Regions from separate parts of the Parageobacillus sp. KH3-4 genome, predicted to be linked through region 1. Evidence: riboswitches for the same ligand, from Rfam matches in the RefSeq annotation. Region 1 holds a riboswitch; each other region holds the start of a gene.
The links. Region 1 has a riboswitch for S-adenosylmethionine ahead of MWM02_RS12380 (hypothetical protein). Riboswitches for the same ligand answer to the same signal wherever they lie in the genome.
Positions count from the first base shown of each region.

Region 2: another riboswitch for S-adenosylmethionine. It lies ahead of metK (methionine adenosyltransferase); the one in region 1 lies ahead of MWM02_RS12380 (hypothetical protein).
Region 3: another riboswitch for S-adenosylmethionine. It lies ahead of mtnK (S-methyl-5-thioribose kinase); the one in region 1 lies ahead of MWM02_RS12380 (hypothetical protein).
Region 4: another riboswitch for S-adenosylmethionine. It lies ahead of MWM02_RS15180 (bifunctional homocysteine S-methyltransferase/methylenetetrahydrofolate reductase); the one in region 1 lies ahead of MWM02_RS12380 (hypothetical protein).

Region 1 is NZ_AP025627.1:2,457,352-2,465,377, reverse strand. Features, by position in the region: gene MWM02_RS12405 (ABC transporter ATP-binding protein) at 1-252, shown strand, start outside; gene MWM02_RS12400 (ABC transporter ATP-binding protein) at 239-1,165, shown strand; gene opp4B (oligopeptide ABC transporter permease) at 1,184-2,152, shown strand; gene MWM02_RS12390 (ABC transporter permease) at 2,172-3,080, shown strand; gene opp4A (oligopeptide ABC transporter substrate-binding protein) at 3,094-4,881, shown strand; SAM riboswitch class I at 4,991-5,097, shown strand; gene MWM02_RS12380 (hypothetical protein) at 5,166-5,498, shown strand; gene MWM02_RS12375 (VOC family protein) at 5,525-5,908, shown strand; gene MWM02_RS12370 (AbrB family transcriptional regulator) at 6,080-7,123, opposite strand; gene MWM02_RS12365 (YeeE/YedE family protein) at 7,456-8,026, shown strand, end outside.
Region 2 is NZ_AP025627.1:682,845-690,870, reverse strand. Features, by position in the region: gene MWM02_RS03550 (tetraprenyl-beta-curcumene synthase family protein) at 1-621, opposite strand, end outside; gene MWM02_RS03545 (alpha/beta hydrolase) at 651-1,442, opposite strand; gene MWM02_RS03540 (gamma carbonic anhydrase) at 1,530-2,045, shown strand; gene metK (methionine adenosyltransferase) at 2,301-3,515, opposite strand; SAM riboswitch class I at 3,674-3,788, opposite strand; gene pckA (phosphoenolpyruvate carboxykinase (ATP)) at 3,995-5,581, shown strand; gene MWM02_RS03525 (DUF2584 domain-containing protein) at 5,612-5,854, opposite strand; gene MWM02_RS03520 (alpha/beta hydrolase family protein) at 5,883-6,671, opposite strand; gene MWM02_RS03515 (ABC transporter substrate-binding protein) at 6,771-7,769, shown strand; gene MWM02_RS03510 (ABC transporter ATP-binding protein) at 7,788-8,026, shown strand, end outside.
Region 3 is NZ_AP025627.1:2,853,961-2,861,986, reverse strand. Features, by position in the region: gene MWM02_RS14395 (ABC transporter permease) at 1-729, opposite strand, end outside; gene MWM02_RS14390 (sugar ABC transporter ATP-binding protein) at 674-2,221, opposite strand; gene MWM02_RS14385 (sugar ABC transporter substrate-binding protein) at 2,218-3,363, opposite strand; partial or broken gene mtnA (S-methyl-5-thioribose-1-phosphate isomerase) at 3,350-4,421, opposite strand; gene mtnK (S-methyl-5-thioribose kinase) at 4,443-5,645, opposite strand; SAM riboswitch class I at 5,726-5,889, opposite strand; gene MWM02_RS14370 (carbon-nitrogen family hydrolase) at 5,960-6,799, opposite strand; gene MWM02_RS14365 (pyridoxal phosphate-dependent aminotransferase) at 6,896-8,026, shown strand, end outside.
Region 4 is NZ_AP025627.1:3,005,997-3,014,022, reverse strand. Features, by position in the region: gene metH (methionine synthase) at 1-1,014, opposite strand, end outside; gene MWM02_RS15180 (bifunctional homocysteine S-methyltransferase/methylenetetrahydrofolate reductase) at 1,007-2,857, opposite strand; SAM riboswitch class I at 2,941-3,046, opposite strand; gene MWM02_RS15175 (helix-turn-helix domain-containing protein) at 3,196-3,753, opposite strand; gene MWM02_RS15170 (L-lactate permease) at 3,879-5,384, shown strand; gene MWM02_RS15165 (YajQ family cyclic di-GMP-binding protein) at 5,457-5,948, opposite strand; gene MWM02_RS15160 (ferritin-like domain-containing protein) at 6,281-6,727, opposite strand; gene MWM02_RS15155 (DUF3941 domain-containing protein) at 7,025-7,156, opposite strand; gene MWM02_RS15150 (DegV family protein) at 7,214-8,026, opposite strand, start outside.

The DNA.
Region 1 (8,026 bases):
CAGTCGATTCCGTCCGCACAAACCCGCAAGGAAAAACTTCATGTCATTCAAGGAATCGTTCCTTCCTTGCAAAAGATGCCGCGGACAGGCTGCCGATTCCAATCGCGAATCAGCTGGATTGATAAGTCCAAACATGAAGCAAATCCGATTTTGCGAGAAGTCGAGCCGGGACATTGGGTTCGTTGCACATGTTATCAACATTTCTATTTTCCAGATGATCATATAGGGGACGTGGGCTATGGCATTTCTTAAAGTAAATCATTTAAAAGTGTATTATCCGGTGCGCGGAGGGTTTTTCCGCCGCATCGTCGATTATGTGAAGGCGGTCGATGATATCAGCTTTGAGTTAAGGAGAGGAGAAACATACGGGCTTGTCGGGGAGTCAGGATGCGGAAAAACGACGACGGGCCGCACGATTATCGGGCTCATTAAAGCAACGGCGGGGGAAATTTTATTGGAGGGCACCGATTTGACGAAACTAAGCCGCCGGCAGTTTTATCCGTACCGGAAAGACATTCAAATGATCTTTCAAGACCCGTATTCGTCGCTTAATCCACGCAAACGAGTGCTCGATATTATTGCCGAACCGATCCGCAATTTTGAAAAGCTATCGCCGCAGGAAGAAAAACGGAAAGTGCAATATTTTATCGAAAGGGTAGGATTAAACCCGGAGTCGATTTACAAATATCCGCATGAGTTTTCCGGAGGGCAGCGGCAGCGGATCGGCATTGCGCGAGCGCTTACGCTCAATCCGAAGCTCATTATTGCCGATGAGCCAGTATCTGCGCTGGATGTATCGGTGCAGGCGCAAGTGCTGAATTTTATGAAAGAGATTCAAAAAGAATTTCAGCTTACATATTTATTTATTAGCCATGACTTAGGCATTATCCGCCATATGTGCGATCGCATCGGGATTATGTACCGCGGCAGGTTTGTCGAAGAAGGAACGAGTGAGGAAATTTTTCATCATCCGCAGCACATTTACACAAAGCGCCTCCTTTCCGCGATTCCAAACGCAGACCCGCGGCAGAGAAAGCAGCAGCTTCAGCTCCGTGAAGAGGTCGAAAAGGAATACAAACAGTCGTACCATCGCTATTTTGATGATGAAGGAAGGGTGTATCCGTTAAAGAAAATTTCCAAGACGCATTCCGTTGCCATTCCGTAAAGAGAGGAAGACGACACGATGCTGAAATTTATATTGCGACGAATCATCATTATGATCCCGCAGCTATTTCTTTTAAGTGTTCTCGTATTTTTGTTGGCAAAGGCGATGCCTGGGGATGCATTGACAGGACAGCTGGCGAGCAATCCAAAAATGGATGCGCAAACGCTCGAGGAAATGAAAGAAAAGCTCGGGCTCAATGATCCGGTGCACGTTCAATATGCGCGCTGGATGAAAAATTTGCTGCAAGGGGATCTTGGCATATCCTATATTCATAAGCAGCCTGTCAACGATTTGCTGGCCGGGCGAATGTGGAATACGGTTTTGCTGTCTGCGGCGATCTTAATATTAACGTACATGATCGCGATTCCTTTAGGAATTGTTTCGGGAAGATGGACCGACTCTTGGGCGGATAAATTAATCGTTGGGTACAGCTACGTCAGCTTTGCCACCCCGCTGTTTATTTTTGCGTTAATTATGTTGTTTATTTTCGGATTCAAGCTAGGATGGTTTCCGACGGGGGGAAGCGTCGATATTCAAGTCGAAAAGGGCACGTTTGCCTATTATTTAAGCAAGCTGAACCATCTTTTGCTTCCTGCCCTGTCTGGGGCGTTGATCAACACCGTTGGGACAATTCAATATTTGCGCAGTGAAATTATCGATACAAAGGTGAAGGACTTTGTTAAAACCGCACGTGCAAAAGGAGTGCCAGAATCAAGCATTTATTGGCGTCATATTTTGCGAAATTCATTTTTGCCAATTGCCGCTTTCTTAGGGTATGAGATTACCGGATTAATTGGCGGATCGATTTTTCTCGAGTCCATTTTTAGTTATCCGGGAATAGGGCAGTTGTTTTTGCAGTCGATTTTGCAGCGGGATTACAGCGTCGTCACCGCGCTTGTGATGATTTCCGGCCTTGCTACGTTAATCGGGACGCTTTTGTCCGACATTATTTTAAGCGCTGTTGATCCGCGGATTCGCATTGAGTAATGGATGGGGGGACATAATGATGAAAGCAGAACTAGGCGATCCACAATTGGTCCATGGACAAAATGAAAAAAGCCCTTCAAGCCTTTCTATTATGTGGCGTGAATTGGTGAAGGATAAGCTCGCTCTCGGTTCTCTCATTCTTCTTTCCTTGATTTTGATCGTCGTGTATGGCGCTTCGCTACTACTAGACCAAGACGAAATTGTCAAGGTGGACCTGCTGGCCATTTACTCTCCGCCGTCCGCGGAGCATTGGCTTGGCACGGATTACGGGGGAAGGGATATTTTCGGACAGCTTATTATTGGTGCGAGAAACTCATTTACCATTGGTTTGGCGATTACGCTGATCACTGGTTTGATAGGGCTTACCGTTGGCCTTATCGCCGGATATTTTGGCGGAGTGATTGACAACATGATCATGCGCATTATCGATTTTATCCTTGTGCTGCCATTTTTAATGTTTGTGATTGTATTTGTGGCGATTGTGCCTAAATATAATATTTTTACGTTTATTCTTATTATGAGCGCCTTTTTATGGACAGGAAAGGCGCGGCTTATCCGGGCGAAAACGCTGGCGGAGCGGGAGTTGGACTACGTAAGCGCATCGAAAACGCTTGGCACGCCGGATTGGAAAATTATTATTTTTCAAATTTTGCCCAATTTAAGCTCGATCATTATTGTAAACTTAACATTAAACCTTGCCGGAAATATTGGGATTGAGTCCGGACTAAGCTATCTGGGCTTCGGCTTGCCGGAAAGCACGCCAAGTTTGGGAACGCTTGTCAGCTATGCGATGAATCCCGATGTTTTGCAAAACAAATGGTGGGTTTGGTTACCAGCATCATTGCTTATTTTAGTAATGATGTTATGCATAAATTTTATCGGCCAGGCGTTAAAGCGCGCGGCTGATGCAAGACAACGATTAGGATAAAGGGGGAGAAAAAATGAGGAAAACATGGCATTGGAGGTTTTTCGTAGTGTTTGCCGTCTTTTTATTAGGATTGACGGCATGCAGCAGTTCTACAAGCAACGATAAAGACGGCAAGGACACAAAGGCGGCGCAAAAGGAAGACATTAGCAAATTCCCGATGACTGTGAAAAATGACGGGAAAATCGTAGATGGTGTATTGAATTACGGATTAGTGTCCGATACGCCATTTGAAGGGACACTGAACTATGCATTTTACGAAGGTGATCCAGATTCTGAAGTTTTGCAATTTTTCGACGAACCATTGTTCCGTTTTAACGAAGACTATGAAATTACGAACGACGGCGCGGCGACATACGAGCTTTCCGACGACAAAAAAACGATGACGATCAAAATTAAAGATAATGTCAAATGGCATGACGGCGAACCGGTCAAAGCGGAAGATTTAGAATATGCTTACTTGGTCATCGGCCATAAAGATTATACAGGCGTCCGCTACGGAGACGCGCTCATGCAAGATATCGTCGGCATGGAGGAATACCATAGCGGAAAAGCGGACAAAATTTCCGGAATTAAAGTCATTGACGACAAAACGCTAACCATTACGTGGAAACATGCCAACCCGTCCGTAATGACGGGCATTTGGGCACATCCGCTGCCAAAACATTATTTAAAAGATGTCCCGATTAAAGATTTGGCGAAATCGGATAAAATCCGCAAAAATCCAATTGGCTTTGGCCCGTTTAAAGTGAAAAAAATCGTCCCGGGCGAATCGGTTGAATTCGTTCGCAACGACGATTATTGGAACGGAAAACCGAACTTAAAAGGCGTTATTTTAAAAGTCGTTAACCCGCAAGTCGTATTGCAAGCGCTCAAAAAAGGAGAAATTGACATTGCCGAATTCCCGACAGATCAATATGTCAGCGCGAAAGGGACGAAAAACATTCAATTTGTTGGCAAAATTGATTTAGCTTACAACTACATCGGCTTTAAACTCGGCCATTGGGATGCGGAAAAGCAAGAAAACGTGATGGATAATCCGAAATTCCAAAACAAAAAGCTTCGCCAAGCGATGGCGTATGCAATTAATAATAAGGAAGTCGCAGACAGGCTTTATCACGGTTTGCGCTTTCCGGCAACGACGCTCATTCCGCCATCCTTCCCAAGCTACCATGACAAAAATGCGAAAGGATACACATATGACCCAGAAAAAGCGAAAAAATTGTTGGATGAAGCTGGATATAAAGATGTCGACGGCGACGGCTTCCGCGAAGATCCAAATGGCAAAAAATTCACCATTAATTTTCTTTCGATGAGCGGCGGGGACATCGCCGAGCCGCTGGCGAAGTTTTATATGCAATGCTGGAAAGACGTCGGCTTGAATGTGCAGCTAGTTGATGGCCGTTTGGCGGAATTCAATTCGTTCTATGACATGGTGCAGAACGATGACCCGAAAGTCGATGTGTTCGCTGCGGCATGGGCAACAGGAACTGATGTGGATCCGTATGGATTATATGGCCGCAATGTCATGTTTAATCTTTCTCGCTGGGTAAATGAGAAAAATGATGAATTGCTTGAAAAAGGCCATTCTGAGCAAGCGTTTGATAAAGAATACCGCAAAAAAATTTACAACGAATGGCAAGCGTTAATGAATGAAGAGGTGCCAGTAATTCCGACGCTATACCGCTCGATCATTTATGCGGTCAACAACCGCGTGAAAAACTATTCGGCTGATATCGACCCATTCATTTGGAAATGGAAAGACGTCGGTGTCACTTCGGAAAAGCCGGAAGTGGCGCAATAACAAATAAAGAAGGGGAGGGCGCTTTTGCTCTTCTCTTTTCTATGGTAGAAAACAAAAAATGATTGTCATCACAAAGATACCATGATAAGATAAAAACAAACTACATATAGTCTTATCAAGAGTGGACGAGAGACCGGGCTCGATGACTCCACAGCAACCTGCATATTTCGCAAGGTGCTCCAACCCGCAAAGCGGTTTCGCTTTGGATGATAAGGACGGCTGGCCCCTTTCGCATCATTCAGGCGAAAGGGGTTTTTATGTCCAGAAGGAGGTGGGAATGCCGGGTGTGCGAAAATGACTCGATTCGCAGTTATATGGCGGCGCATTTGAAAGCAGAATTGTTCGCTTCCCATGTCGCCCGCTGCGTAAGAAAGCAGCTGTTGCAATTTGACAAAAAGACAGTGCTTCATTTTGACTGTTACGCGAATTTTTTTCAACTATATGGCCATACGCAAGGAAAAGATTTTTATTTGATTTTGACGCTTGCGGAAGTCGAAGAATGGAAAGCCGCTGCTCCTTATGCGCTTGACCGCTGTATTTTCCGTGGATTAGAAAAAAAGGGAGTTTTCCTCGTACATATGACCCCATATTTGCGGGCTGTATTTTCTCAATCTTAAAAATAATAAAAAAGGAGAGAAATATGATGGCGGTAAAAAAATTTGAACACGTTGGCATTCAAGTAAAAGACATCGAAACATCGAAAAAATTTTATCAAGATGTAATCGGTTTAGACTTGCTCGATGAGATGACACATACAAACGGTTCGATGAAACTGGCATTTTTAGGATTAAACGGTTCTGTCATTGTCGAATTAATCGAAGGATACAATCCGAATTTGCCGACAGAAGGAAAGGTGCACCACGTTGCGTTTACGGTGGAAGGGATTGAACAAGAAAAAGAACGTCTTCAATCGCTTGGCGTCCCGTTTGTATGGGAAGATATTACGACGCTGCCAAACGGCGCGAAATATTTGTTTTTCCTTGGTCCTGATGGCGAATGGATCGAATTTTACGAACCGGCAAAATGAGAAAATGAAAAAGGTTAGGCATTCATGCGGGCTGAAAGTGAGCGGCCGTGAAGAAGCGGTGCCGCGGGAGCAAGCAATGCGAACCGATCGCCCGCGGGCTAGATGATAATAAGAAAGAACGGAGATGCTTATTAAAACCGCTCTGTTCAAAACGGAAACAGAGCGGTTTTTTCACGACGTTTCTGCCATTGATGGGAATTTGCGAAATACCCATTTCAAAACGTTCGGCACAACAATAATGACGAGAAGAAACCGCACAAATTGCAAGGAGCTGACAATTGCCGGATCTCCCCCGACTGTTTGCGCTGTTAATACCATTTCCACAAGCCCTCCTGGCGCAAGGCTTAATAGCGCGGTTGCCAGCGGGAGATTCGTTAATTTCGCAAACAAATAGCCGCATCCGAACGAAAGGACGATCAGCACTAGTGCGAGCAGGAAATATACCCAGCCGAATTTTCCGCCAAGCTTTATATCTTCTAACGTAATGCGGTTTCCCATGTTCATTCCGACGCTGATTTGCGCCAAAATGATCAACCATGCGGGCAGCGACGGCAAGTTCACTCCGACTACATGCATTGCTGCTGTTACGGCGAGCGGTCCGACGACGTATGCCGCCGGAATGACGTTCCGTAAAAGAAGCGCTCCAAAAATGCTTAATAAAAACCAAGCATAATGGCCATCGGAAGAAGCCGCTGCCGCCTGAGCGGTCGCGACGCTTGCCGCTGAATTGCCGTTTAACCAATAAACGACGATGGATGGCACAAGAAAAACGACCGTTAATAAACGAATCGTTTGGAAAATCGTCACTAAAGCGGTGTTGGCGTTTAGCGACTCGCTTGCGGCGACCATTTCCGACAGTCCGCCGGGAACCGATGCAAACACGCTTGTCACTTTATCGATGTGCGTCCATTTTGTCACTGCGATACTATTAAAAATATTAATGACAATCAATAAAACGGCGACAACCAGAAAAGGAAAAATATACGGGGCGATCGTCGCCAATGTTTCTTTTGTAAAAGACAGTCCGAAATACGTCCCTAATACGACAAGTCCGCTGTTGGATAACGCTTTTGGTGCTGCTACCTTTCGCTTGACGACCGTTTTCCATAGGAGCATTCCTGTAATTGCTCCAAGCATCCACGGAATGGGGGAATGGAGATGATAAAACAGCAAACCCGTCAATCCCGCGACGATATATGTTTCAAGAACTCTCATCACTGCATCCCTTTCCATTCTCTGTAAGTCAATTATATTGTAAAAGAAAATAAGCGGAATGGAAAGAGAAATGCTTATACTTATTCACTTACGTGAAGCTTTGGGACTTTGCGTAAAAAGAAACAGGGCAAAGCATTTTTATTTTTCGTCGGTTTCAGTTTGCTGGATTCATAACATAATTAGTACTTGAACTTCTTGTATTCTCTTTTTATGGTTACATCGCTTAAGTATTATGAAATTTCAAAACTTGTAAATCATAAGCAAAAACCTAGAAAATCAATTGAATTTGTTATATTATTAAATGCATCAAAATAAAAAAGGGGGAAGATAAATTGGATATTGCTGTAAAAAAACAAACGGATATACAAATCAAACAAGAAACGAACTCCCCGAAAAATCCGACTTCGTTTATTATCACTGTAGCGTTAGTCGTATTGATCGGGGGCGCTTTGTTTTTATATAACCGCGTTTCTTGGCAGCAAGCGCTGTTGTACGTGCTAGGAGCGTTCGGAGGTTTTGTGTTGTATCAAGCGCATTTCGGTTTTACGTCCGCTTGGCGAAAATTTATTTTGTACCGCCAAGGGGAAGGGATTCGCGCGCAAATGATCATGATGCTAGTGGCGAGCGTTTTCTTCATGCCGCTGCTGTTGAAAGGGTCGATATTCGGTCACGCGGTTGCGGGCAATGTTTATGATGTCGGCATTTCTGTCATCGTCGGCGCGTTTATTTTCGGGATCGGGATGCAGCTTGGCGATGGCTGCGCGTCCGGCACGCTTTACCATATCGGCGGCGGCGATACGAACGGCATCGTTACCTTAATCGGGTTTATCGCCGGCTCGGTTATCGCAACGACCCATTTTGATTTTTGGATGAACACGCCGCATCTAGCGCCGATTTCGCTTA
Region 2 (8,026 bases), 1.8 Mb from region 1:
GGAACAAGCAGAAAACTCGTACCATTCCATCGGCGGAAGCTGATCTTTATATTGCTTGAACCACTTTTCGAGGCGAGGGACCCGCTCCTCCACATTCACGTGTTTATGTACTTGCAAATCACAATAATATCCAGCCAATTCATGCAAAAACGGTACAATTTTATCGTAATGCGTTACTTTCTTTAAAACGCTTTGACATGTTCGTACAAGGTCATGTAAATAGCCACCGTCATCTTGTTCTTGGCGATGCCGGTAATAATTCGACACGCTTGCATCAATCGATAACGCGTCAGGCATCGATTCATGCAGAGCACGAAAATCGAGCGGGTCTAATGAAGTGCTTCGATCACATAAATTATCTAGGTAATCGCTGATCGTTTGATAGGCGACAATAAAACGAATGCACTCTTCCATTTTTTCTCCTGCTAACAATGATAAAATGGAGCCGCCCTCACAGTGAAACGTTTTGGTTTCAATGCTCGCCAACGCTTGTTTGCGAAGCTCCGCGTCTGGAATATTTTGTGCCCTTTGTTTCCAATATGCCAATTCGCGATGCACAACTGGAAAAACGTCGCGATATACTTTTTTCATAAGAGTGATCGGATGCGTCGGGATTTTCAACTGGCTCACCTCAGATGCGTTTGCGTTATCTAACGATACATTCGGCATTGTGTATCTAAAAACGATTTTGCGTATAAGAAAACATCTTCTCGCTCCGGTTCGTTAAAAATTTCATGGTATAATTGACTCCATTCTTTATACAATTTTTCCGATATCGCCAAACGATTGAACCATTCTTTTACGGCTGTCTTATCGACAATTTTATCGTCCCCGCCTTGCATAAGCAGCAATGGAATATCAGGAAACTGCTGAATGCGGCGAGAAGCCAATTCCATCGCCTTCATTAGTTCGCGATACCAACGGACAGATACTTTTGTCACATAAAGTTCATCCTGTTTATCCGACTCATGCACTTCTTTATTTCTTGTCGCCAACTCGACAGACAGTCCCGAATCGATTAAAAGGGATGGGGCAATATGATTCAATACTCTTGATAACATATCCAACCCTTTTGACGGATACGACACAAGCCCTAAACATGGAGAAGATAGAATAACCCCTTGCACAGGAAGCCTTTTTTCCTGCAACGTGCGGATGACAACAAGCCCTCCCATGCTATGTCCAAGAAGAAACACCGGTACATGAAATTGTCTCGCTTCTATGATCCAATCGGCCACCTCATTAATATACTCATCGAACGACTGAATGTGTCCGCGCTTTCTTCTCGTTGTCCGCCCTTGTCCAGGCAAATCGCCTGCGACAACATGATAACCGCTTTGTACCCATTGTTCGATCAACCATTTATAACGCCCGTGATGCTCTGCCGCTCCGTGGACAATCACAACTGTTCCTTTCCCTTCATTTGCCTCCCATGTCCACATCATGCAATCTCCTCCGTTTACGAATCGTGCCACTATCTGTACAATAATAATACCGAACCATTTTATAAAAGGAAAGGGAAGAAGCGTATGATTTACCCGTACAAAGGAAAGTTTCCGAAAATTGCAGAATCTGCCTTCATTGCCGATTATGTCACCATTACCGGTGATGTGGTCATCGGGGAAGAAACAAGCATCTGGTTTAATACTGTTATTCGCGGAGATGTCGCTCCAACGATCATCGGCAATCGTGTCAATATCCAAGATAACTCAATTTTGCATCAAAGTCCAAACAATCCACTTATCATTGAAGATGGTGTAACCGTCGGCCATCAAGTCATTTTACATAGCGCCATCATCCGAAAAAACGCTTTAATCGGCATGGGCTCGATTATTCTCGATGGCGCAGAGATTGGCGAAGGAGCGTTTATCGGTGCCGGAAGCCTTGTCCCACAAGGAAAAAAAATTCCGCCGCACACGCTCGCATTTGGCCGTCCCGCTAAAGTCATTCGTGAATTAACCGACGAAGATGTCCGCGAGATGGAGCGAATTCGCCGCGAATATGTAGAAAAAGGGCAGTACTATAAATCACTGCAACCAAAATAAAAACAAATGACGTTCATATTATCGGACGATATGATTTACTTTCGTTATTTATTGCATCATATCGTCCCATTGTTCCTTTTCCTATTTTAACCCTTTTTTATCGCTCTCGCTATTTCTTATTGCCGCCGTAATAGCCCCACTTATGTTTAGGTCAATGCCTGACTGAAGCAGAAATACCTTGCATTACGCAAAAAAAGAGAGTTACATAAACACGTAACTCTCTCTTTACTGGCTATTCTACCTCTCTTTATCGTTCTATTCTTTCTTTGCCAACGCAAGAGCTTGTTCTTTCAACGTTTCCGCTTTGTCTGTACGTTCCCACGGAAGATCGATATCCGTGCGTCCGAAATGGCCATAGGCGGCTGTTTGTTTATAAATTGGGCGGCGCAAATCCAACATTTTAATAATGCCGGCTGGACGAAGATCAAAATTGCTGCGCACTACTTTAATTAAAATGTCTTCCGATACTTTTCCGGTACCGAATGTATCAATGGAAATGGAAACCGGTCTTGCAACACCGATCGCATATGCCAGCTGCACTTCGCATTTATCTGCGAGTCCCGCAGCAACGATATTTTTCGCCACATAGCGCGCGGCATAGGCTGCGGAGCGGTCCACTTTTGTCGGGTCTTTTCCAGAAAACGCACCGCCGCCGTGACGGGCATAGCCGCCATACGTGTCAACGATAATTTTTCGTCCTGTTAAACCAGCGTCACCTTGAGGTCCGCCGATGACAAAACGACCTGTCGGATTAATGAAATATTTTGTGTTTTCATCGATCAGCTCTGCTGGCACGACTGGCTTAATAACGTGTTCTTTAATATCGCGCTCAATTTGTTCTTGTGTAATTTCCGGATGATGTTGCGCTGATACAACGATTGTATCGACACGTACCGGTTTTTCATTTTCATCATATTCTATCGTTACTTGCGTTTTGCCGTCCGGGCGCAAATATGGCAAAATATCTTTTTTGCGCACTTCTGCCAAACGGCGAGCTAAACGATGTGCCAAGGAAATCGGAAGCGGCATTAATTCTTCTGTTTCATTGCAGGCAAATCCAAACATTAATCCTTGGTCTCCGGCACCGATCGCTTCAATTTCCTCATCAGTCATCTGGCCTTCGCGGGCTTCTAACGCCTTATCGACTCCCATCGCGATGTCCGGAGACTGTTCGTCAATCGACGTCAATACGGCGCAAGTATCTGCGTCAAAACCGAATTTCGCGCGAGTATAGCCAATTTCGCGAACCGTGTCGCGAACGATTTTCGGAATATCCACATATGTCGATGTCGTAATTTCCCCGCTTACGAGCACAAGCCCTGTTGTAACGCTCGTTTCGCATGCAACGCGGGCATTCGGGTCTTTCGCCAAAATGGCATCTAAAATCGCATCGGAAATTTGGTCACAAATTTTGTCAGGATGACCTTCCGTTACAGATTCCGAAGTAAATAAACGTCTTTTTTTTGACATTCGGCAGTTTCCTCCTCTTTTTATAATCGAACGTCTAAATTAGCGGCATTCCCGCAAACTGCAGATGATACGGTACTCATTCCCTATTTATACATATAAATAAAAAACCTTTCCTGTAACGGTGAGGAAAGGTCATTGCAATCGTATTGCTCCTTTCACTCTTATCGTTCAAGGACGCTGCCTTGCCACAGGTTAGCACCATTTCACACATTTCTAGTTGTGACGGTTGCTGGGTTTCATCGGGCCTGTCCCTCCACCGACTCGGGATAAGAGTATCCGTTCAATGAGTTATCTTAACGTAATTAAATAAAGAAAGTCAACAAAATTAGATAAATTTTTTATGAACAAAAAGACAAATTTTTTATGGACAAAATAAGAAAAATAAATAAAAGAAATTGTGCTAAATAGTATGGACTAATAACAAAAATGTGTTATACTATTTGCAGGTATCATTAAAAATAAAAAGGCAGGTTTTGAATATGGGGATTGCAAAAATGACAAATAAACTTTCTTTATTATTACAAAAACCAAACGTATGTCACAATTTATCGGTAGCTCAACTCGTGGAAAAAATATTGCAACGAAACGAAGGGAAATTAACCGCAACTGGCGCGGTGGCAGTAACAACAGGAAAATATACGGGCCGCTCCCCGAAAGATAAATACATTGTAGAAGAAGCGGCGACGAAAGCAAAAATCGATTGGGGAACAACAAATCAGCCGATTTCTGAAGAAGTTTTCGAAAACTTATACAATAAGGTACTGGATTATTTAATGAAAAAAGATGAAATATTTGTTTTTAAAGGATTCGCCGGCGCTGACCCAAAATACCGCCTACCTATCCAAGTCGTTAACGAATTTGCATGGCACAATTTATTTGCACACCAATTATTTATTCGTCCGACAGAAGAGGAGCTAAAAACTCACAAAGCGGAATTTACCGTTATTTGCGCGCCAAACTTTAAAGCAGACCCTGCTGTTGATGGAACGAGATCGGAAACGTTTATCATTATTTCTTTTGAGCGGCGGACTGTGCTAATTGGCGGAACAGAATATGCCGGAGAAATGAAAAAGTCGATTTTCACTGTGATGAACTATCTACTTCCAGAACAAGGAATTTTATCGATGCATTGTTCAGCAAACGTCGGTAAAGAAGGGGATGTCGCACTATTCTTTGGCTTATCTGGCACAGGAAAAACGACGCTTTCCGCCGACCCAAACCGCCGTCTCATTGGCGATGACGAACACGGCTGGTCGAACCGAGGCATTTTTAATATCGAAGGCGGATGCTACGCAAAATGCATCAACTTGTCGCGGGAAAAGGAGCCGCAAATTTTTGACGCAATCGGATTCGGTGCAGTTCTCGAAAACGTCATTATCGATGAACATACGAGACTGCCAAATTATGATGATGCTACGCTAACGGAAAACACGCGCGCCGCTTACCCAATTCAGGCGATTCATAATATCGTTGATCCAAGCATCGCTGGTCATCCATCGACGATTATTTTCTTAACAGCAGATGCGTTTGGAATATTGCCGCCGATTAGCAAGCTGACTCGTGAACAAGCAATGTACCATTTCCTAAGCGGTTATACAAGCAAATTGGCGGGCACAGAGCGAGGCATCACTTCCCCGCAAGCGACATTCTCGACTTGCTTTGGCGCACCGTTTTTGCCGCTTCCGGCTGTAAAATATGCGGAAATGCTCGGCAAAAAAATCGCTGAACATAACGTGCGGGTGTTTCTCGTTAACACAGGATGGACAGGCGGAGAGTACGGTGTCGGTAGCCGCATGAAGCTTGCTTACACCCGCGCAATGGTGCAAGCTGCTGTCGAAGGCGAACTGGACAATGTCGAAATGGTGAAAGATCCTGTTTTCGGTTTAGAAATTCCAATTCATATTCCTGGCGTGCCAGACGAAGTGCTGCAACCGCAAAATACGTGGACCGATAAACAAGCGTATGCACAAAAGGCAAAAGAGCTCGCCGCAAAATTCCGGGAAAACTTCCAGAAATTTAAACATATCGCCTCGGAAATCGAAGCGCTTGGAGGCCCAATCGCATAACATTGAAGGAGGGAATCGTTCCCTCCTTTTCTAATTCGTCGAATGCAATGAAATAAGCTCATACGTGACAATCGTTCGGTTGTCGGCAAGCTCCAACTTTTTCACCACCGCTTGGCCGCTCGCTTCGCTTTGTAACGTTCTTCTTACTTCAAGTGGAACATCAATCGGATAAATGCGATATCCTTCCTTTTCTAAAATAAATAGATTGTCTTTTACTCGCTTTTCTTTGCCTTTTGTTACAATGAGTGTTTGCAATTCCAGCGGCATGCCCATGAAACACACCCCTTTTCTTTTTATCGTATCATACATCCGGTTGCCGTTTCATCCATGCCGTTAACCGGCGAACCGTTTCACGATTATCTTTAGGGGGAAAATAATGAGTAAAATTTGGGAAATACCATGCTGTCACTCGTTTATTTGTCTCTTTTAGCCTTTTTTCAAGGCGATACGCATGTTCAATCGAAACGTTTTGATCTTTTTCCCCATGGATAATCAGCACAGGCGCCTGAATTTTTTCAATTTCATACAATGGTGTTCTCCATCGGTAGCGTTCCGGATATTTCGCCGGCGTTCCCCCAATCACCCGTTTCAACATTCGCCGCAAATCCTCCCGCTCCCAATATGTCAGGGCAATGTCAGAAACCCCGCCCCAGACGACGACAGAACAAACTGTTGGCTCCAAAATCGCCGTATGAAGCGCCATCGCTCCGCCGCGGGAAAAGCCAAATACGTGAATGCGTTTTGTGTTCACTTGAGGGTGCCGCTGTAAAAGCCGAAAACCTGCGATCGCGTCATAACGGTCTTCCCCAGCAAAATCTTCATTTCCTTCCCCTCCTTGATTCCCGCGATAAAACGGCGCCATCACGACAAATCCATACGAAGCAAACTGCGTAATTCGGGATAGTCGCACTTGCCCGACGTTTTTCATGCCGCCGCGCAAGTATAAAAAACCATCGTATATTCCCGGCGTTTTCGGTTGGGCCAAAAAACCTTTAATTTTCAGCCCTTGGCATAAATACGTAACGAGAAATACATCAACATGCGGATTTGGGGAAGGGAATTTATATTGATCGACGACATATCCGTCCATATGTTTCTTCCTTTCCATTAGGCGTTCACACATTTTTTCTGCCTGCATACGATAAGGTGAAGTAAGCTTCATTTTATCCATTGCTAAGGAGGTGCTTGCATGAAAAAAATCGCGATAGTGTCGCTTTGTCTCTTCCTTCTTATCATTCCGCTTGCTGCCTGCAATCAACAGACAAATGAAGAAATAAAGAAGGTGCGGGTCGCAGAAGTAACTCGTTCGATTTTCTATGCCCCACAATATGTTGCCCTAGCGAAAGGCTTTTTTAAAGATGAAGGATTAAATGTCGAGCTTGCCACAACATGGGGCGGCGATAAAACAATGACAACCCTTCTTTCCGGCGGAGCTGATATCGCTCTTGTCGGATCAGAAACATCGATTTATGTCTACAGCCAAGGAACAAACGATCCGATCATTAATTTCGCACAGTTGACGCAAACGGACGGAACTTTTCTTGTCTCCCGCAAGAAAATGGAAAACTTTACTTGGGGCCAGCTCAAAGGTAGCACGTTTCTTGGCCAGCGTAAAGGCGGCATGCCGCAAATGGTCGGAGAATTTGTCCTAAAAAAACATGGCATCGATCCGCATAAAGATGTAAAGCTGATTCAAAACGTCGATTTCGCTAACATCGCTAACGCTTTCGCCAGCGGCACTGGAGATTTTGTCCAGCTATTTGAACCGACAGCAAGCATTTTTGAACAGGAAGGAAAAGGATATATTATCGCATCATTCGGCGCGGAATCCGGTCACGTCCCGTATACGACATTTATGGCAAAACAAAGTTTTATCCGAAACAACAAAGATATGATCGAAAAATTTACACGAGCGATCTACAAAGCGCAACAATGGGTGGAGTCGCACAGCGCATCAGAAATCGCAAAAGCCATTCAGCCTTACTTTAAGGATACCGATATTCCAATCATTGAAAAAGTCGTCGATCGCTATAAAAGCCAAGGAACGTATGCGACGAATCCAATCCTTGACAAAGAAGAGTGGAACAATTTGCAAAACATTATGAACGAAGCGGGTGAATTGCCAAAACGAATCGATCATAAAACGCTCGTCGATAATTCATTCGCGGAAAAAGCCATGTCCAAATAACGAAAGCGGGTGAAAATAATGGGCTTTTTAGTCGTTGACCGCGTTTCCCACACATATTTTACAGAAAAAACAGCCGTTACCGCCTTGGAAAATATATCGTTTACGGTGGAGAAAGGGGAATTCGTCTCCTTTCTCGGCCCGAGCGGCTGCGGCAAAACAACGCTTCTTTCGATTATCGCCGCATTAATCAAACCGACGGCAGGAACCGTTTTCGTCGAAGGCAAAGAATTGGACAGCGCGCATTCAAGCGCCGGATA
Region 3 (8,026 bases), 400 kb from region 1:
AAATCCGCTGATCACGTACGCATATGTGCGATAGCGGTTGACAGGGATTCCCGAAAGCCGCGCTGCTTCTCGATTCTCTCCCGTCATATAAAACAATCTTCCCGGTTTGGTATATGCTAAAAATAAATGAGCAGCAACGACGACCACTAGCATTAATAAAACAGAAAACGGGATGCCGAATACTTCCCCTTGCCCGATAAATAAAAAGGAAGGAATGAATTTGCCCGGCGCTGTTCCTCCGTCTGGAAGCGGCATATCGTTGTAAATGGAAAATCCTTTCGTATACGTCAGCTGCACGCCGTTAATCGCATACATCGTCGCCAGTGTAGCCAATAAATCCGGCAATTTTAATTTCACGATTAATAACGAGTTTAATAAGCCGACGGCGACTCCCAGCAAAAGCGGAACAAGCAATGTCACAAGAATTTCTTGGCGGTATAATACGAGCGCTGCGGCGCTGGCGATCGTTGCTAGGCTGACGGTCGAACCGACGGATAAATCAAACCCATCCACAATAAGCGAAAATGTGATGCCAATGGCGACGAGTGTGACGATGGAAATAGACCGTAAAATATCGCTGAAATTTTCGTACGTGAAAAAACGGTCAAGAGTAATACCAAAATAAGCAATGACAACAAGAATGGCAAGCAGTGTACCATGCTTATATAAAAATTCAAGAAGAGATGGTGCTTGCTTTTTCTTGGTGATCGAAACGGCTGGTTGTGCCATCCAAATCCCCTCCGTTGCAGTAATAGATTAATTGTTCATATGTGATATCACGAGCGGAAACACGTTTGACAAGTTGCCCGTCCACCATGATATAAATCGTATCAGCAATCTCGAGCAGTTCTTGAAATTCGCTTGTTAAATATAAAAGCGCTTTTCCTTCATCGGCGAGGGAGCGGATGATCGAAAATACTTCTTGTTTCGCATTGACATCAATCCCTTTTGTCGGTTCGTCAAAAATGAATACATGAGCGTTTGTCTTTAACCATTTGCCAATGACGACTTTTTGCTGGTTGCCGCCGCTTAACTGTTTGACAACCGCTTGCGGAAAAGGCGGATGAATTCGCAACGCATCCACTAACCGTTGCGCAACTTCTGTTTCTTTCTTCCGCAACACCCATTGCCATTTTGTTAATGATGATAATAGTTGAACCGTAAGATTCGTACGGACCGTTTCATTTAAGAAAAGCCCTTGTTTTCTCCGTTCTTCCGGAATAAGGCAAATTCCGGCCGCAATCGCTTCTTTTGGTGAGGAAAACGTATAACGCTGTCCATCGATCCACCATTCTCCCGCCGTTTTTGCATGGGCGATTAAACTTTCGGCGAGTTCGGTTTTCCCTGCTCCGGCAAGTCCGGCAATGCCGACGATCTCCCCTTTATGAATTTGCAAATCGACCGTTGTGCCTGTTTTCGCGATGCGCAGCTGTTTCACTTTAAAAAGAATGTCGTCACTGTATGTGCGCGCTTCTTTTTGCACGGTTGCATAGGCGCGTCCAACCATATATTGAATCATTTCTTCTAGTGAAAGGGTGGAAACGTCGCCATGGTGGACGACGTTTCCGTCACGCAAAATGGTGACGCGGTCGCAAATCTCTTTTACCTCTTTCAATTTGTGAGAAATATAAATGAACGAAACTCCTTGCGCTTTTAAATCGTTGATAATCGTAAACAGCCGCTTTGTTTCCGTTTCGCTGAGCGCGGCGGTCGGCTCATCTAAAATAATGTATCGGGCCGATGAGGAAAGCACTTTTGCTAAAACGATGAGCTGTTTTTCATGCAAGGTGCATTCGCGAATAAGCTTGTTCGGCGAAATCGACAGACCGACTTGGCGCAAAAGCTCTGCGGCCCGCTGTTTTTGCTGTTTCCATGAAAGGAGAGGTTTTTGTTTTGCATCAGCGATGTCATCAGCGGCAATATTTTCATAGACGGTCAGCGATGGAAACAAGGCGGTATCGACTTCTTGAACAACTAATCCAATGCCTGCTTTTTTCGCATCAGCAGGAGAAGAAAATCGGCGCTCTTCTCCGTCTATTGTAATCGTACCTTTGTCTGGAAAAAGGGCTCCAGCGAGAATTTTCATCAATGTGCTTTTCCCAGCTCCATTCATCCCTAAAAGGGCGTGAACTTCTCCTTTTCGCACATGGAGATTCACGCCGTTTAATACGTTTACCGCGCCAAACGATTTATAAATATTGTTCATGTAAAGTCCGTTCATTTGTTTTTCACCTGTGCTTCCAATGTTTTCATCCAAGGGGAAATGGCAACATTAGATTGCCCCCAGCCAGAAATGTATTGATGAAGGTCTTTCATCGATACTTGTTGGTTAGGCAAATCGGATCGTTTGACTAAATGCGGTTCTAATGAATAAATGTTTGGCGTTTTCTCACCAGCAATTTTTTGATAAGCAAAGCGAACTTGAACGCGTCCGACTTCGGCTGGGTCCGTCGCCGTTGTAGCGACCCAAGGGCTATTTGGTTTTTGCATCAATTGCAAATCTTCATCGCTTAAATCGATTCCATATACTTTAATCTCATTGCGTCCTGCCTGCTCGATCGCACGCGTTGCGCCTTTGGCAAATTCATCCCAAGTCGCGAAAACAGCGTCAATATCGCCTTTATTCGGATATTTTTTCAAAATCGCTTCCATTTGCGTTTGTGTGTCTAAAGCAGTATTGGCGCTGGCTGTACCGAATTTCGCCACTTCTTTGATGTTCGGATAGCGTTTTTTAAACGCATCGTAAATCACGTGGCGCCGTTCCATCGGTGTAAATCCGCCAACCCAAATGGTGACGATGTTTCCTTCACCGTTTAAGTCTTCGGCCAACGTTTTTAACGTCTTCCAGGCAAGGCTGTAGTCATCTTGGTCAATCACTGTTACGCCCGGGATGTTTAAATCATTGTCGAATGCAACAACCGGAATGCCTTTGGCGACTGCCTTTTTCACCGGACCTTCCAACGCATCCGCGCGCCCGTGATCCAACAGAATTGCATCGACGTTTTGCGTAATTGCTGTTTCGACATAGGAAGCCATTTTCGTCAAATCGTTATCCGCATTGTAAATTTGCACTTCGCCGCCAAATTTCTGCACTTGTTCTTTTACGCCAGCGATATACTGAGAAGAAAACGTGCCGATCGACATTTGCATAATGGCGGCAATTTTTATCGGTTTCTTTAATTTTTCAGGGATATCTGCCTGTTCGGTTGGTGCTGCTGTTGTTTTGCTTGTTTTCTCGGCTGCGCCATTTTCTTGTTTGGCTGGTTTCGGACTGACGGCATCTTGTTCGTTCATGCAGCCGCTAAGGATGACGAGAACGGAAAAAAGCAGTGCAAATAAATAGTGAAGTCTAAATTGCTTCATGGTGTTCCTCCCTTTGCGAATAGTGCTGGCAGCTCTGTTTCATAGTTGCCGCGGATGATCCCTTTTTCAGTAATAATGGCCGTGATGAGATCATGCGGCGTTACATCGAACGCTGGATTATAAACGTTTACGCCTTCTGGAGCGATTCGCGTTCCGGCGATATGCGTCACTTCCTCTGGATTGCGTTCCTCGATCGGAATATCTTCCCCTGTTTTTGTCGCTAAATCGATCGTTGATAATGGTGCGGCGACATAAAAAGGAATGTGGAATGCCTTAGCGAGCAGTGCCAGCCCCAAAGTGCCGATTTTATTGGCGGTATCGCCGTTGGCTGCAATGCGGTCGGCGCCGACAATGACAGCGGTAATGTTTTTCGCTTTGATCGTCTGTGCCGCCATATTGTCGGTGATAAGCGTCACGTCTACGCCGGCTTGCATTAGTTCCCACGTTGTCAATCTGGCCCCTTGCAGGACAGGGCGTGTTTCCGATGCATAAACATGAAGATTTACCCCTTTTTCTTTCGCCAAATAAAATGGAGCGAGCGCAGTGCCATAGCGGGCGGTTGCGATCGAGCCGGCATTGCAAATGGTTAAAATGCGGTCGCCGTTTTGAAATAAGGAAAGCGCGTGCTCTCCAATGCGTCGGCATACGTCTTCATCTTCAATTTGGATGCGGATCGCTTCATGGATGAGCGTCGTTTTTGCTTCATTCACAGAGGAAGAATGGGCGATGCTGGAAACGAGCCGGTCTAACGCCCAAAACAAGTTCACCGCCGTTGGTCGGGAGCTTGCCAAGTAGTCGCGGTCCTTTAGCAATTGCTCTTTAAACGTTTCCAGTGATTCTGTTTCATATCGTTGTGCAGCAAGAGCGAGGCCGTAAGCAGCCGTAATGCCGATCGCAGGTGCGCCGCGCACCTTTAACGTGGCGATTGCCTCCCATACATCCTCGATGTCTTTTAACTGTAAATATTCCGTTACTAATGGTAGTTTTTGTTGGTTTAAAATCGTGATATGAGTATCGTTCCACTCTACAGAACGCGGAATTGCGAAAGGTTCTGCCATATCGTTCTTCCTTTCATTACGTTAATTCGTTGTGGTTAACGCTGCTTGCGCGAAAAGAGAGCGAATCTCTTTTGTGGTAGACAATGTTTCACGCTGCAAAATGAGACTTCTGCCAAGGCGAAGGGCATGGCGTTTTGCTTGTAAGCGATCTTCTTTATCTTCAATGCCGTCAAGGTCGGCAACATGCGCCAAGCCGATCGTGCGGCGGATGACTTCACATCCAGCAAAGCCGATGGCATCGATAAACACATGGTGCAGCACGTCTTCCAATAATCCTTCCGTTTTAGCGTATGGCTCTACATTATGGGTGTGCCAAAGGTCGGAAAAGACGTTCACAAACACATTCCAAGCTTTGTCGATATGAGCGAATAGCGGCTCTTGTTGTTGCTCCGGGCGGGACAGAGCGTTTAATAGCAAGTTTGCGAAAAATTGCCCGATATCAAAGCCGAATGGGCCATAAAACGCAAACTCTGGATCAATGATTTTCGTTTCTTCATCGCTGGCAAAAATGCTGCCGGTATGCAGGTCTCCGTGGATGAGCGCGTCTCCTTCGGTTAAAAACTTGCGCTTTAATTTGGCGACTTCCAAGTGGAGCTTATCATCGTTCCAAAGCGCTTCTACGTCGTTGCGCAGCTCATCTTCAAAATTGTTCGTCTCATGATCAAAGAACGGATCGGTAAAGACAAGATCCTCGGTGATTTTGCATAGTTCCGGATTCACAAAGCTTTGTGCCAATTGTTTTTTTTCTTGTTGATTCATGCCAAAGTCGGAAGTGTAAAATAACGTTTTTGCGATAAACTCTCCGATATGTTGCGATAGAAGCGGATACGTTTTTCCTTCAATCAATCCTTTGCGGGCGATTTGCAAATGAGACAAATCTTCCATCACGGTAATGGCTAAAGATTCATCGGAATAGTATACTTTTGGCACGTATTGTGGCACGTAGCTCGCAAATGTGCGCAACGCATTGCTTTCAATAACAGCGCGTTTTAATGTGAGCGGCCAGCTTTCACCGACTACTTTTGCGTACGGGAGCGCTTGTTTTATGATAATTCCTTTCTTTGCATGCTGATCGACAACGCGGAAAACAAGATTTAAGTTGCCGTCGCCAATTTCGCGGCAGGCAAGCGGTGTTCCTTCCGGAAAGAGCCCAAGGCGGACTGCAAGAGCAATTGCTCCTTGTTCCGTTAATGGTTCATAAACCGTTGGATGAGAAACTGGCATAATGTAAAACTCCTCCTTCATGTAAATTAAAAAGCCTCTTTCTGCGTAGAAAGAGGCTTGAAGATTCCGTATCTTCGCACCTCTTATCTTTCAGAAAGAACGAGTCTTTCTGTTGGACTTAGCACCGTGCCCTGCGGAAGTAACGAACTTCCGGCGCCAAAAAGTGCGCCCTATCTCACGATAGTATTACGGTCGGTTGCTGGGCTTCATTGGGCCAATTCCCTCAGCCAACTCTTGATAAGAGTATGCCGCTATATTCATTTTGTAATTTTCGCTATGTTAGCAATTTTTGATGTTTTTATGCTTGATACGAATCATACATGGTTATGAAACGGTTTGTCAACACTTTTTTGCAAATTTTTTTCGGCGGCGATGTAATCAGCTATGCGGCGGTCCGCAAAAATCGGGATTTGTTTTCGCGCTTCGTTTACTTTTGCAAGGTCGATTTGCGCCGTTAATGTACAAGGTTGTTCGCTTGCTTCCACGACGATTTCCCCCCATGGATCAATCACCAGCGAATGGCCGGCAAAGACGTTGTTTGGATCGCTCCCAGCGCGGTTGCACGCGATGACGTAGCATTGATTTTCAATCGCGCGCGCTGCAAGCAGCGTGCGCCAATGGGAAAGGCGGGGAAGCGGCCATTCGGCGACGACAAATAACACTTCCGCCCCTTGGACCATATGGGCGCGGACCCATTCCGGAAAGCGGATGTCATAACAAATGACGCCAGCACATTGAGTGTTTTCTAATGTGAATAATCCCATTTTTTCCCCTGATTGCAAGTAAAGATGTTCATTCATCAGCTGGAATAAATGGAGTTTGCTATATTCGCCAACGATGGCGCCGTTTCGGTCGGCGACGTACATCGTATTAGTGACGCCATTTGCAGTTTTTTTAGCAACAGATCCAGCAACGATATTGACATGATGTGTTTTCGCTAATTTCTGAATGAACGCTTTTGTGCGTGCACCGCCCTCATCGGCAATTTCATCAAGGCGGGTTAAATCATAACCGGTCGTCCATAATTCAGGAAGAACGATAATATCTGGACGATCTTTTGCAATTTTTTCTATCTCTTTTTCCACGCGCTGTTCGTTTTCTGCGGGATTGCCAAAGGCGATATCCAGCTGAAGACATGCAATTTTTATTATCATCGAAATTCACCTCGAAAAAATTTACTTTACATTTTGATTTTTACGATATATGATTTTTCACTAGAATTTCAAGAAATTTTTGAGAAGGTGTTCATGATGAAACAGTTTCCTCCATCCGAGTTACTGCAGAGCCTGCCAAAGCAGTTTTTTGCTTCGCTTGTCGATAAAGTCGCGAAAAAAATGGCGGAGGGGCATGACGTGATCAATTTAGGGCAAGGCAATCCCGATCAGCCGACTCCTCCGCATATCGTTGCGGCGATGCAAAAGGCGGTGGCGAACCCAAAATATCACAAATATTCGCCGTTTCAAGGATATTCCTTCTTGAAACGCGCGGTTGCCGCGTTTTATGAGCGCGAATACGGCGTTACTGTTGACCCGGAAAAAGAAGTAGCGATTTTGTTTGGCGGGAAGGCAGGGCTTGTCGAGATTCCGCAATGTCTAGTTAATCCGGGGGATATTGTGCTCGTGCCTGACCCGGGATATCCGGATTATTGGTCGGGGATTGCGCTCGCGCGTGCGGAAATGGTGATGATGCCGTTGCGTGCGGAAAATCAGTTTTTGCCCGATTATGATGAAATTCCGGCAAGTATCGCGGAAAAAGCAAAAATGATGTTTTTAAACTATCCGAATAACCCGACTGGGGCGATTGCTTCGCAGGAATTTTTTGAAGAAACGGTGTCGTTTGCCGCCAAACACGGAATTTGCGTCGTTCATGATTTTGCATACGGTGCGATCGGCTTTGACGGAAGAAAACCGGTTAGCTTTCTCCAAGCAGAGGGGGCAAAAGAAATTGGCGTGGAAATTTATACGTTCTCCAAAACATATAATATGGCGGGCTGGCGAGTGGCATTTGCCGTTGGAAATGAAAGCGTGATTGCGGCGATTAATTTGCTGCAAGATCATTTATATGTGAGCTTGTTCGGCGCCATTCAAGAAGCGGCAGCGACCGCCCTTCTTTCCTCGCAGCGTTGCGTCGAGGAGCTTGTCGCCTTGTATGAATCGCGGCGCAATACGCTCATTGACGCGTTGCGGCGAATCGGCTGGGATGTCACTGCCCCAAAAGGTTCGTTTTTTGCGTGGCTGCCGGTACCGAACGGCTGGACATCGGAACGTTTTTCCGATTATTTGCTAGAAAAAGCGCATGTCGTTGTCGCGCCGGGAATCGGGTTCGGCGAGCATGGGGAAGGATATGTGCGCGTAGGATTATTAACAAGTGAAGCCCGCTTG
Region 4 (8,026 bases), 550 kb from region 1:
AAACAACGGACGCATCGTTTCATCATAAATAAGCGGATCAATGCCGGAGACGGCGTGGACGTCAAACGACGCTGGAACCGGCCGCGGCGGAATGCCGCGGACTGCTTCGGCGATGGCGCGGATATGTTCCGGCGTTGTCCCGCAGCAGCCGCCGACGATGTTAATCCAGCCTTTTTCGGCGAACCGTTGGATTTTTTTCGCCAACATATCCGGCGTTTCGTGATAGCGGCCTTCCTCATCCGGAAGCCCGGCGTTCGGATAACAGCTAACGGCCGTGTTCGCCAAGGAAGCGAGCGTGCGCAAATGGTCGGTCATAAATTCCGGGCCGGTTGCGCAGTTTAAGCCGACGGCAAACGGATTCATATGCTGGACGGAGATGAAAAACGATTCGATCGTTTGGCCGGCGAGCGTGGTTCCCATCGGTTCAATCGTCCCGGAAATCATAATTGGCACTTTTTTTCCGACAGAGGCGAATGCTTTCGTAATCCCAATAAAGCCGGCTTTGACATTTAACGTGTCTTGGCATGTTTCTAACAGAAGCAAGTCGACGCCGCCGAGCAATAACCCGCGCGCTTGTTCTTCATAAGCGGCAACTAATTGCTCGAACGTAACGCCGCCCGTGACGGACAACGTTTTTGTCGTCGGTCCCATCGAACCGGCGACAAAGCGCGGCCATTCAGGGGTAGAGTAAGCGTCGGCGACTTTGCGCGCCAATTTGGCCGCTTCGATGTTTAATTCAAACGCTAAATGGCCGAGCTCATATTCATCCAACACAATGCTAGTCGCGCCAAATGTGTTCGTTTCGATAATGTCGGCTCCCGCTTGCAAATATGCTTCATGAATGCGTTCGATCACATGGGGGGCGGTGAGCGTCAAATATTCGTTGCAGCCTTCATATTGCTCGCCCCCGAAATCATCGGCTGAAAGCTGCGCGCTTTGAATCATTGTTCCCATTGCGCCATCAATAACTAATATTTTTTTTTCGAGCTGTTGCTGCAATGTTATGTTACCCATGGAGTACCTCCCTTTCTTGAGCGGCTTGTTCTTTTTCGTGAATGTAGCGAACGAGTTCGACGGTCATTTCATAGCGCAAAAACGGCGTGATTAAGTAGATGCCGTTAAATAAGTCAAAAGCGGCGTCAATGAGCGACTTGGCAATGGCGATTCCTTCGCGTGCCGATTGCACCGGGTCGTTTGCGCATGACGCCATGCGGGAGCGGATTTCATCGGAAAGCGTAATGCCAGGTACTTCATGGTGAAGAAAATCAGCGTTGCGCGCGCTTACTAGCGGCATAATGCCAATGTAAATCGGCGTCTCAAGATGCTTTGTCGCTTCGTACACTTCTTCGATTTTTTGTTCGGAGTATAATGGCTGAGTAATAAAATAATGGGCGCCGCATTGAATTTTTTTCTCAAGGCGTTCGACCGCTTTGTCCAAATGGCGTACGTTCGGGTTAAACGCTGCGGCGATCGAGAAATTTGTTTTTTGCCCGAGCGGTTTTCCAGAATAGGAAAGCCCTTCGTTAAATTGGCGAATTAGACGAATGAGATCAAAGGACGATAAATCATAGACGGATGTCGCCCCAGGAAAATCGCCGATCTTCGACGGATCGCCGGTAATAGCGAGCACGTCGGTGATGCCGAGCGTGTGCAAGCCCATCAGATGCGACTGCAGCCCAATCAAGTTGCGATCGCGGCATGTGATATGAATGAGCGGGCGAATGCCAAGCTGCTCTTTGACGATTGTGCCGAGCGCCATATTGCTAATGCGTGGAGTCGCCAACGAGTTATCGGCCAATGTCAATGCATCAATATTCGCTTCTTTGAGCGCTTTGGCGCCTTCTAAAAATTTAGCGATGCCTAGTTTTTTCGGTGGATCGAGTTCGACGATCACTGAACGGCGCTTGCGGACGATATCTTGCAGCGGCGGTGCCGCGTTTGGTTCATCCGATGATATGGAAACGGAAATATGGCGCTGCTTCACCGTTTTCGTTTGCACCGGGGTTCGATCCGTTAAGGCGATTGCCATCGCTTCGATATGCTTCGGCGTCGTGCCGCAGCACCCACCGATGAGGCGCACCCCTTGTTCGCGGAACGCCAGCGCCGTTTCTTTAAAATAGTCGGTGTTTGTTTCATAAACAAGCCGCCCGTCGCGGTAATCCGGCAGGCTTGCGTTCGGATACGCAGAAAGAAACGCTTTGCTTGGCAGCGGCACTTCCTCGAGTGAGCGGATCATATGGTATGGGCCGAGACGGCAGTTGAGCCCGACAACGTCGGCTCCCAACTGTTCTAATTGCGCCAATGCTTCGGCAAGCGGAGTGCCGTCTTGCAAAACGCCGACTTCGTGGAGGGTGACGTGCGCGATAATCGGCTTATCCGTTTCTTTGCGTGCGATCGCAAGCACTGTCTTTAATTCTTCCAAATCGTAATACGTCTCGAGCAATAAGCCGTCGACGTCTTCGTTTAACAGCACAAACAATTGTTCGCGAAACGTCCGCTTTATTTCATCGATGGAAACGGCGCTTTTGTTGATGCTGCGCAGTCCGCCGATCGTTCCGAGCACGTAGGCTTTATTTTTCGCCGCTTGTTTCGCCAGCCGCACCGCCGCGCGGTTAATAGATGGCACTTCATCTTCGAGTCCATAGCGGGCAAGCTTGACATAGTTGGCGCCGTATGTATTCGTTTGAATGACCTCGGCGCCTGCGGCGATATATGCTTCATGAATATGAAGAATGTCTTCCGGTCTCGACAAATTTAATTCTTCAAAACATCGATCGACGCCATGGGAGTATAGCAGCGTTCCCATTGCGCCATCGGCGATGACAATTCGTTCTTGCAAATCTTCCAAAAGACCCACGCTCATTCCCCCGTTCTATGTTCTGTGAAAATGGTAAAAGAAAAAAGCCTTCTATAAGAAGAAGACTTTTTATGTATCGTCTCTTCTTATCTTCCAGGCGTTTTTTGCCTGTCTGGATTTAGCACCTTGGCTTTCGCCAGGTTGCTGAAGGTTCATCGGGCCAGTCCCTCCCCCCTCTCTTGATAAGAAATTCGCTATGAAGTTGTGGCCAAACGTTTTAACATTTAATTAATATATAATGTAAAGCATTTTCTGAAAATATTCAATACAAAGGAATCGCTTTCATGAAAATATTCGATCCTTGATGAGAAAATCGTTAGTGAAAATAGCGTAGTTCACTATAGTGAACGTTCGTGATTGGAATCAATGACTAAGTAGTAGTGGCATTCTTCCTCGCCAATATTAATGAAACGATGTTCAACATCAGCTTCGTAGTATATCGAATCTCCTTCTGCCAAGTCATATGATCGCGTTCCTAGTACGACTCTCAACTTTCCTTTGGCTACGGATATATACTCTTTCACTCCTTTTTTATGCTTCGGAAAAACACCGGACTCTTGTTTTGGCGGAATCATATTGAAAACAAACTCAATCCCTTTTGCCGGAAAAGAAGGGGATAAAAGATGGCGCTCAAAGCCGCTGCGCTCGTCTTTGTATATATATCGTTCGCTTTTTCTAATGATAATGACTTCGCTTTGCTCATCTTCTCCTAATAATTGCGAAAGAGTCATGTCCAACCCTTCCGCGATCTGGCAAGCTACCTGAATGGTGGGATTTTTTTCTCCTCTCTCGATTTGCGATAGCATCGAGCGGCTAACGCCGCATTTTTCTGATAATGCCTGCAATGAAAGGGATTTTCGCTTTCTTGCTTCCCGCACGTTTTTTCCAAAATTCATAATTGCCTTCCTCCTTGTTGTATATATTACACTATAGTGGAAATTTTGTCTTGACTCGCGCTTTTTGTGGAGAATAATATATATATATCCACTATAGTGGATAAAAAGGGGAGGGGAGATGTTCCATGCATCATGCGGTTCATTTCTTATTAGCAGGGTTGCCTATTTTATTTGCTCTCATTTGTTTAGTGTGGCTTAAAATGCCGGCGCTGCATACTGCTGTTTATTCGTATGGATTGGCATCCGTATTGGCCTATTTTTCTTTTGATGCGCCGGTGCAAAATTTATTGCATTCCTCCGTTCGAGGAATGCTGTTGTCCGTTACGGTCATTTATGTATTAGTATTTGGGCTGTTTTTATACAACTTGCTGAATGAATGCGGAGCGATGAATGCGATGGCTTATGGCTTATCTCGCTTTTGCCGCTCGCAGGCAGAGCAAGGGCTGCTTATTTCTGCCTCTTTAGGACCTTTTCTAGAAGCGGTTAGCGGATTTGGCGTCGCTGTTGTGATCGTTGCCCCATTATATCTTGCGTTCGGATTTTCGGCGAAAAAAACAATGGTATTATCGTTATTAACGCAGTCGGCCGTGCCGTGGGGCGCGCTTGCCATCGGTACGGTCATTAATGCGGAATTGTCTGGAGTTCCTTTGCGTCAGCTGGGGGAGTATAGCGCGCTAGTAAGCATTCCACTTTATGTATTTTATGCGTTTATGGTTGTAGCGGTTAGTGGCGGAAAAAAGTCGGTCAAACAGCATCTCGACTCCATTTTTCTCGTTTCTTTTGTGTTATCGCTTGTTACGTGGGCGACAAGCGTGTACGTATCTACAGAGCTGGCGGGCGTATTGGCAGGCGGTGCCGCAGCTTGTGCGCTCATTATCTATTGGAAAGTAAAGACATTGATCAGCAAAAAGAGGGGAAAGACAGCCGCGGCGCATGTAGTGATTGGAAAGGGGAATTTTTATAAGGCAATGGCACCATATGCCGTTTTAACAATATATATATTTGTTTCCCATTTCTCTGCTGCATGTAGAAGAATAGTTGCGAGTATGCTAGTTATTCAATGGCCAAAATATCATTTTCACTTAGAGCTGTTGTATAGCCCGGGTTTTGCCCTGCTCCTTGCATCGCTGACAGCGATATGGCTATATCGACTGACTGGCGTTCAACTAAAAATTTGTATAGGAAAAACCATCAAACAAGTATATCCTGCCGCAATAGCAACAACGGGTTTTATCGCGATGTCGAGCGTGATGGAGGGAGCGGGAATGACGAATTTCCTGGCTGCCCATATTGCTGCATTAGTAGGCTCGTGGTTTATCATCGCTTCTCCGTTTATCGGCGCAATCGGCGGATTCATGAGCGGCAGCAACAGTGCAGCGAACGCTATGTTTTCCCATTTTCAAAGCACGATGGCCCAGCAATTACATAGTCCTGCACTATTATATGCCACAGCACAAAACGTCTCCGCAGCGAACATGACCATGGCTTCCCCGTCGCGAATTGTCTTAGCGGCCTCTATCACTAGCCAGTCTGGACATGAAGGGCAATTGGTGCGGGACATTCTTCCAATTGCTTTTGCTGTTTTGCTGATCATTACGTCTAGTATTGTTGGGTTAAGTTTTTTTCTTTAACATAAATGTGAAAATAGAGGGAAAGAGCATAAAAAAAGATGCTACGGGCGCTTAGCACCCGTAACATCTTTTTTATCGATAATTGACAAATTGCACATCAATCGGCAAATCAGCTTCGCGAATTGCGGCGATGACCTTTTGCAAGTCGTCTTTGCTTTTGCCGCTGACGCGGATTTGGTCGTCCTGCACTTGGCTTTTCACTTTCAGGCCGGTTTTTTTTATGATCGTGTTGATTTTTTTCGCATTTTCCTTGTCAATGCCTTGCACAAGCTTGGCGCGCTGGCGCACCGTGCCTCCGGAAGCAGGCTCAATTTTGCCGTATTGAATGTTTTTCGTCGGCACGCCCCGCCTAATGAGCTTGCCGATCAGCACGTCTTTAAGCTGTTCCAATTTAAATTCGTCGTCGGAAATAAGAATAAGCTCGTCTTTTTCCAAGGAAATGTCGCTTTTGCTGCCTTTAAAGTCGTAGCGGTTTTTAATTTCTTTCAGCGTGATGTTGATCGCATTGGTAACTTCCGATAAGTCAACTTTCGATACAATATCAAAGGAATTTTCTTTTGACATACATAACCTCCAGCTTTTTCGTTATTTAGTTTCATTATAGTAAAAGGAAACAGCGGAAACAACAGGAAAAGCGGCGTTAGAAGCATTCGAAGAAACAGGAAGATGGGGGAGAGGAGGAGAAAATTCTCCAAAAGCAGAGAGAGCGCGGAAACCGCTCCACTTTTGAGAAACTCATAAAAGCGGAGCGAGCATGGAGACAAAGAGGCGGCACATGCTATACGCTGGCATGGAAGTGCGAAAAATCAAATAACTGCTGTGATTGGCTTAAAGTAGATATTGTTGTTCCGAAATGGAACGTTTTTTTCGATCGGCAAAGATAGAAAAACAGTGATTTACCGTTGTTTTTGTTTTGCAAAAAAGTATAAGAACCAAACTGCGTGATTTTGTTCATCTGCGGCTGCTCGGCGAAACGTCTCTTTTACATATTGATTACTTGTTTCCGATGCAATATCTAGATAAAAATCGACTGTTTTTTGTTCATCTTGTAGAGCAAATTCTAATCCTTCTAAATACGTATCCGGACATTCTTCAATAATTTTTGGTTGCGGTTGTTGCCCAGTTAGATTTGCGTAAATCTGCGCAAATTGCTGAAAATGCCGTATTTCATCTTGTCTAATTTCAAGAATTTGTTTTCTTTCCTTTTCTGCCAGAGCCAAATTAGCTAAATTTGCATAACACTTTATCGCGCTATACTCTCCGTTAATGGCTCTTTCAATGTCATTAACCAATTTTTTGGATTGTCTATACGTCACGTTGTAGTTACTAAAAAAAGGATACATTATATAGCCCCCCCATTTGATCTATGATATTTTACAGAAAAATATGGAATGTGGTGCAAGTCTATATATTTTCAGCCACCTTGTGGAGGGCTTTGGTTATTATAAGTGCCAAGGGAGTTTCGCCACTTCCAGCAAAGCGCAAGCGTGCTATCTCGTGGGACGGGGGAATGGTATGGGAGAAGGATATAACAATCCCCCACCTGCAGGCACGTTGGCCGGTAAGTGGGGGCGGTTTAGTGAATCATGCTTTTGCCATTCTACCCTTTAATCAAAGGAAGTTATTCGCATAGTATAAGTTTACAAATGATCGGTCTTCTTCGAGTACGCAAATTTTCCCGCCTCGCGGTTTTTTTCGCGAAGCATGTTTTTTTCATGGCGTTTTGCGTTGTTGTCGCGCGCTTTTTTATCATTGTCGCTCGTATGTGACATATGGCGTGCACTCCTTATCTACGGTGTACGCCATTAGTATGCGTGGAAAAGAAAAACTTATACTTCAATATGTTTGTTTAGGAAAAAGAGCGCCAATGTTCCCGGTCCGGCGTGAGCGCCGATCGCGCCGCCGATTTCGCAAATAAAGAAACGCGAGCAGCCGTATGTTTTTTCAATAAGCTGCTTTAATTCCAAAGCGGCTTTTTCATCGTCGCCGTGGCTGATGCCGATCACTTGTTTTTGCAAATCGTCGCCGCGTTCACCCATGATTTCGACCATGCGCTTCAACACCTTTTTGCGGCCGCGTAATTTCTCAAGCGGAATGAGTTTGCCGTCTTCGACATGGAGAAGCGGTTTAATGTTCAAAAGGCCGCCAACCATCGCCGACGCTTTGCTGATTCGCCCGCCGCGCGCCAAGTACTCAAGATTATCCACCGTAAAAATATGTTCCATATGATGGCAATAGGAGGCAATCGTCTCGCATAGCAAATTGTAAGGCGTGCCTTTTTCGACCAGCTCTGCTGCTTTTATCACTGCCAGTCCTTGTCCGAGCGAAGCGCATTTGGAATCGATAATCGTCAGCTGAAATTCGGGATATTCCTCAAGCAATTCGCTGCGAATCGCCATCGCGGTTTGATATGTACCCGACAGTTGCGAAGAAAACGCGATATATAGGCAAGGACGGTTTTCTTTCGCATATTGCGTGAACAACTCTTTCATTTTCAGCGGATTTGCTTGCGCGGTTTTTACGATTTGTCCGTTGCGCATCGCGTCATATACTTGTTTTGGTTTGATGTTGATAAAGTCTTCATATTCTTCGCCATTGAAATGGACAAGAAGCGGCAGAAACGCGATATCGTGCTCCTGCAA